2 regions of the Paenibacillus sp. LC231 genome follow, and region 1 is predicted to be linked to the other one. Evidence: a T-box and tRNA genes for the amino acid it is inferred to sense, from the RefSeq annotation. Region 1 holds a T-box; the other holds one or more tRNA genes.
The links. A T-box is a leader RNA that pairs with one kind of tRNA and senses whether it is charged. The one in region 1 lies ahead of AK95_RS29270 (arginine--tRNA ligase), so its partner is inferred to be a tRNA-Arg.
Positions count from the first base shown of each region.

Region 2: it has a tRNA-Arg gene. The T-box ahead of AK95_RS29270 (arginine--tRNA ligase) is inferred to sense a tRNA for this amino acid. The anticodon was not compared.

Region 1 covers NZ_JFOM01000054.1:60,225-63,640, reverse strand. The annotation lists gene AK95_RS29270 (arginine--tRNA ligase) at 1-1,272, opposite strand, end outside; T-box leader at 1,336-1,560, opposite strand; gene AK95_RS29265 (class I SAM-dependent methyltransferase) at 1,604-2,383, opposite strand; gene AK95_RS29260 (EamA family transporter) at 2,528-2,956, opposite strand; gene AK95_RS29255 (acetyltransferase) at 3,064-3,416, shown strand, end outside.
Region 2 covers NZ_JFOM01000012.1:64,502-67,917, forward strand. The annotation lists gene AK95_RS08280 (PdaC/SigV domain-containing protein) at 1-298, shown strand, start outside; gene clpP (ATP-dependent Clp endopeptidase proteolytic subunit ClpP) at 844-1,440, opposite strand; tRNA gene AK95_RS08290 (tRNA-Arg) at 1,603-1,677, opposite strand; gene AK95_RS08295 (sugar-binding transcriptional regulator) at 1,938-2,981, shown strand; gene gap (type I glyceraldehyde-3-phosphate dehydrogenase) at 3,082-3,416, shown strand, end outside.

The DNA.
Region 1 (3,416 bases):
GTCGGAAGTATCGATGCCGAGATCCGAAGCGGCAGAAGGGCTTAACGAAACGACGCCGTAGCTGACATGACGGAGCTTGTCGGCCTCTTTATGGAATCCCAGGCTTTCCAGCGCCTGCTTCACCATCGCCTGCGGGTACTGCTGCCTGTAATCAATGACGTTGATGACCATGTCTGCTTTGCCAAAAGAGAGCTGCTCGCCATGAGTGCTCGTCGTCCAAACCTCCTTTGTGAATTTTTTATATACAAAATCGTTGGAGAGCACACCGTATTTCCACAGGTGATAGGCGATGTCTTTGGCGGTGTAAGTCAGGATGCCATTGGAGCGCACGAGCACTTTATCCATGCTGTGGTCTGACTCCGGATCGTCAACGGCTTCCGTTCCTGTTTGCTTGAGCACCCAGCAGCCTGCAAGTTTGCCCTCGGTTTCCTGATGGAAGAGCGGCGTGTTCTTCAACAGCTCGAAAGCGGATGCCCAGAACCCCTCTCTGACAATGCTGCTCTCCCACACAAGCAGATCATAGTCAATGCCGAACTGCTTCATTTCTTCAAGATGCTCTTTGACAATTCTCTCGGCAACGAGCAGTCCGATCCAGGACAGATTCTGGTTACCCTCTTCCAATGCGTGCAGAACCTCGGTCCGATGCTGGACCAGCCCGGGCTCCCTTTCGTAGGCCTTATTGGTACTTGAATACACGTCCCAGCAGTAATCGCCGAACCGGGCATGTTCCTTTGACAGCGGCGTGTGGAGCATCCCGACCACCGTATCTGCCAGTTGATTGCCAAGGTCGTCGATATAATTATGAACCTCCACCTCGTAACCAAGCTTCCTCATCAGCCTGACCAGCGTATCGCCGATACAGGAGTTTCTTAGATGGCCGATATGGGCGGATTTGTTCGGATTGATGGAAGTATGCTCAATGACAATCTTCTCGTTCGTTGCCGGAGGCAATTCAAAACAATGTCCAGCCCAATATTCCCAATCGATACGCAGATTCATAAAACCTGGGGCAACAATCTCCGTGGCATAGACAAGCTGTTTATAGGTCGGATCCTGCTCAAGCTCGGCTTGAATCAGCACGGCAATATGCAGCGGAGCTTTACGAAGCAGCTTCGCAAGCTGCATCGCAATGTTGGTGGCATAGTCCCCATGCTCCATGCTGGCAGGCTGCTCAATCCGGATTGGAGTAGAATCGGGCAGTTGGACGCCCATATCTTCACACACTTGGTTTACAGCTTGTTGAAGGCTCGAAGTAATCAAATGACTTAACACGTTAAATCCCCCTTTGAAAAATAAACAAAACACGTCAGAAAAATCAAAAAAGCCCTCATCTCCTAAAGAGACGAGGACTTGTGCTCGCGGTACCACTCTTGTTGTTAAACCACAGAGGGTTTAACCACCTTGATACGATAACGGTGTAAGCCGGGGCTTCCTACAATATTTCATTTCGGAAGACCATCTCCTGGGTCCGTTTCACTGCCGACTTTGTACCGGTTTCCACCCTCCCGGCTCGCTTGGACTAAAGTCAAGTGCAGTTACTCTCCCAATCAACGAAAATCACATGTTCAAGTTTTTCATATTATTAACCATTCTATTTAGAAAATCAACCCTGAAATTCTGAAACCTTCTCTGCAAAGACTCGCAGGCGCTTGTAATCTGCATAAAATGCATCCTCACGCCAGAGCGTCGCCCGGGCAGCTTGGCTGATACGGGCAATGGCTTCGTCCTTCTCTTCAGCCGAGAATCCAGCAAAGAAACGATCTCCAAAATGCAGCAGCCAATACTTCACGCCATCCTTGCCCTCAGGCAGCTTCGTGGGACGGTCGAAGTGATGGGCGATATGCACCCGGAACCCATGGGATTCAAGCAAGGTCGTATATTGGCCCAAGCTGGGAAAATACCACGGATTTCGGGTGTCGGCATCCATTCCATAATGGTCGGCGAATACCGTTTTCAAAGCTTGGTAAATTCCGTCGATATTCCCCTTGCCTCCAAACTCCGCTACGAATCGGCCACCGGGCTTGAGTGCGCCATAGACGGAGCGTACCACACCACAAGCATCCCTCATCCAATGCAGGGCGGCATTGGAGAAGACGGCATCATACGGCGATTCGGTGTCGAAGTTCTCGCCGTCTCCGGTCAGAAACGTAAGCCCGGGGTATTTGCTTTTGGCGCGCTCAATCATCTCGGCCGAATCATCCATGCCGGTTACATGTGCACCCGAAGCAGATATTTCATTTGCCAAATCACCGGTTCCACAGCCGAGATCAAGAATCCGTTCTCCGGGTTGGGGTGCAAGAAGCTCTACTACGCTTTTTCCATAAGCCGAGACAAACGATAACTGCCGATCATAATCGTGCGCTTTCCATACTTGCTCTGACATAACAACAACTCCCTCACCCATGAATTATCCTCATTGTGACATGTTTATCTTATAATTAGAAATATATAAATGTGATAATATTGATAGGTTTTAACAATAAATGAACGAACAAAAAGCCGCTGAGCAGCGGTTTTATGTAGAACCTTATTTAACGGCAACCAGAAGAGCGCCAACGGCAATGAGTGCAACGCCGGCTGCGTTAATCCAGGATATCTTTTCTCCAAGAAACACAAAAGCCAGAATGACCGCGATGACAACGCTCAATTTATCGATAGGTCCTACCTGCGATACTTTGCCGTATTTTAGCGCAAGAAAATAAAACAGCCAGGACAATGCCCCAGCAATGCCGCTGAGCACAATGAAGCTTAAGGCTTTCTTCTGAACCAGAATGTCACCGAGTTCCGAGAATTTGCCCTGAACCCCCACGACTCCCAGCAGAAACAGGGCCATAATGACAGAGCGGATCGCCGTTGCCGAATTGGCATCGATGTTTTGCAGGCCTATTTTTCCGAAAATGGCGACAAGAGCCGCCGTGACCGCCGACAGCAATGCATATATAAGCCATAACGGCATGTTGTTCTCTCCTTCCTGACAAAGATAAAGTCTCTGATTAATGTACCGAATTCCACTATAATAGTATAGAGCAATTTACACGTTATCATGAATATCGATGAGATCGAATGATTTGGAAGGGACTGGATGAAGTGGTGTTACATATAGCGCCTTATACAGAAGAGTATCATGATCGGCTGGTGGAAATATGGCTTCGTGCCGTATCCCAAACGCATGATTTCCTGACGGAGGAAGATATCCGGTTTTATTATGAGATGATGCAAAATGGAGCGCTGAGAGCCGTAGAGATCTGGGTCTGCTTGAATACCGAACAGGAACCGATTGGATTTATGGGGCTGGAAGGGGCCAAAATCGAAATGCTGTTTGTGGATCCCCTCCATCACGGCTTAGGCACGGGAACGAAGCTGATCCGGCATGCCGAACAGCTCAAGGGGCGGAGGCTGCAAGTCGATGTGAATGA
Region 2 (3,416 bases), on a different contig from region 1:
TGGCGCCCATGGCATGACCTTCCGTAAAAGCTTCACGTTCTCCTTGAAGGATGGCAAGCAAATGAAGCTGGGCGATTTCATCAACATGCAGGGCAAGAACAAACAGAAGCTGAACAACCTTGTGCTGAACAAGCTGAAAAAAGAAGGAGGCTACCTCGGCGGATTTGAAGGCGTGCCTGCCGATGCTGATTTTTATGTGAAGGATAATGCTGCGGTGCTGTACTTCCAGCTTTATGAGTACACCGCGTATGCCTATGGATTTCCGGAGTTTGAGTTGAAGCTGAAAGAGTGGAAGTAAGAGCATACGGTAGCGGTTTGTGTAAACCGCAATCATTTATTTTCATACTATAGCTTGTTAGAAACATGATGTTGTCCTAATGTAACACTGTACTGGAACGAGTTACGAAAATCCCTTGATCATTTGAGTGTGGAGCGTGTATTCTCCTTACCTGCGATCAGGGGGTTTTTCGTTTACCTAGAGGTTCGCCTCCGTGCATTATTAGGCCTTACGCAATCCGGTTGCCCGTGCAAAGGAACCCTGCCCGGGCTTTCCTCTATTCCCCTCCCCACAAGTTAGAGGCAGGCCTTTTAGGAGGGGGATGGTCTTGAGCTAGTCTTTAAGTTTTTATAGGTAAGGTCGTACCAAAGTGAGAGTATCCTTGGAGGAGCAACGCGTTCGCCTTTGAAATCGGGAAACCTCCCTATCCATTCATTCAAGTTTCCCGATTTCAACAGCGACCGGAGGGGATACTCTCACTATTCAGTACTCGAAGTTTTCAATGATCCAGAGGATAAGAAAGGGCAGGCACCGGATAACGGCGCCTGCCCTTTACTTCATTTCTTTTATAAGCCTTGCGGTGGTGTATTCTCTAATACTTGATCAATCAGACCGTATTCTTTGGCTTCGTCAGCCGTCATGAAGTAGTCGCGATCGGTATCCTTCTCAATGCGCTCCAGCGGTTGGCCAGTGCGATCGGACAGGATGCGGTTCAGCTTGTCGCGCATTTTGAGGATGCGGCGAGCACGGATCTCAATATCCGTGGCTTGACCTTGTGCGCCGCCGAGCGGCTGGTGAATCATAATCTCGCTGTTAGGCAGACCGTAACGTTTGCCTTTAGCGCCTGCGTTGAGCAGGAATGCGCCCATGGAAGCAGCCATGCCGACACAGATCGTCGAAACGTCCGGCTTAATGAACTGCATCGTATCGAATATCGCCATACCTGCGGTAATGGAACCGCCAGGGCTGTTGATGTAAAGATGAATATCCTTCTCAGGATCCTCAGCCGACAAGAACAGCATTTGGGCAATGATGGAATTGGCGACCACGTCATTTACGTCGGAGCCGAGGAAGATAATGCGGTCTTTCAGCAATCTGGAATAGATGTCGTACGCCCGCTCACCGCGGTTGCTTTGTTCAACGACCATAGGTATAAAACTCACGTGGAAAACCTCCTCTTAAGTACCTCATATAAATACTGTTACCGTATTACCCACATGATAAACAATTTAAATCAAAAAGTCAAAGATAGTCAAACTATTGGGTAAAAAAAAGAGCCGTCATGGGCGCTTTAGGGTAATCAGTATAGAGAATAAAAGTTATAATGGCGCGCCCGCGAGGAATCGAACCTCGATCTCAGGCTCCGGAGGCCTACGTCATATCCATTGGACCACGGGCGCAAAAAAAATTAGCAACGAAGTTGATTATACCGCATCTATTTAAAAAATACAATAGCAGACAAAACTTTGTTCCTATTATATAGACGAGCCAGTACTTGGCCATAATGTATAAGAATGCCCGGGGCAGAGAAATATACTTTCGGACACTTGCAACCGGCATAATTATTGGTTAGAATAAAGGTGGGACTTAAAAAGTTCAACTGGGACATTTTACGACCAGCTAGAGAAGAGCCGAGACGAAGTTTGCAGGAGTGGAATGCATGCGTAACCTATTAGAAATACAAGAGCAGCTTCTGCCGGATCTGATGGACACTCTTAAACGAAGGTATACCATCCTTCATCAGATCAAGTTGTCCGGAATTGTTGGCCGAAGAACATTGGCTTCATCACTCTCGATGACCGAGCGTGTTCTCAGAGCAGAGACTGATCTTCTGAAAGCGCAAGGGCTGATCGAGATTGAAACGCTTGGCATGCGCATCAGCAGCTCAGGGATATGCTTGCTGGAGGAGCTGGAGCCGGTCATGAATGAGTTATTCGGACTGGTTGAACTGGAAGAGAAGATTCGTCAGGCTTACGGGCTTCGTAAAGTGGTCATTATTCCCGGTGACAGCGAGTCATCTCCGGAAGTCAAACGTGAGCTTGGCCGGGCCGGAGCAAGAACGCTGCTAAGTTTTGTCCAAGATGGAGATACGATTGCCGTAACCGGCGGCTCCACGCTCGCCGAAGTGGCCGAACAGATGTCCTCTTTGCCAGGCGGCGAACCGCTGACAAGCACTTGGTTTGTGCCAGCGCGGGGCGGTCTTGGGGAGAGCGTGGAGATTCAAGCGAACACCATTGCTTCCAAGATGGCAAAGCGCGTTGGAGCTGAGTACCGATTGCTTCACGTACCGGATCTGCTAAGCGAGGATGCCTATCAGTCTCTGGTGCAGGATCAGCATATCCAGGAGATCGTGGATGTGATCAGGCGCTGCCGAGTCATTATTCACGGCATCGGAGATGCCATGGAGATGGCAAGAAGACGCAAGCTGGATGAAAACTCTATTCAGAACTTGCAGGCAGATGGCGCGATTGCGGAATCCTTCGGCTACTACTTCAGTGAAGATGGTGAAGTTGTCCACAAAATGCTTACTCTCGGGCTGCGGCTTGAGGATATTATGCGGACAGAGACGATCATCGGCATTGCTGGGGGTCAAGGCAAGGGTAAGGCGATTCACGCGGTGTTGAAATTCGGACATGAGGATATTCTCGTTACCGATGAAGCCGCGGCACTGGAAGTCGAGAAGGAGATTGACGCCGGGATTTGAACCCACGGGCGTGCACACTGATTTTTCCTTATTGTTGTCTTGATTGGCTTAACGGCCAATCTTGAATATATAAATTTTACAAATATGGAGGGAACTACTCATGGTTAAAGTAGGTATTAACGGTTTTGGACGTATTGGACGTAACGTGTTCCGCGCTGCGCTGAACAACAGCGAAGTTGAAATCGTGGCAATCAACGATTTGACGGACGTAAGCACGCTGGCACACCTTTTGAAATATGACACAACTCACGGAAGACTTAATGCAACGGTTGAAGCTAAAGAAGGCGCACTCGTTGTAAACGGCCGTGAAGTGAAAGTATTCGCTGAGCGTAACCCTGAAGCATTGCCTTGGGCTGAGCACGGCGTTGAAATCGTTGTAGAATCCACTGGTATTTTCACAGCGAAAGACAAAGCTTCCGCTCACTTGAAAGGCGG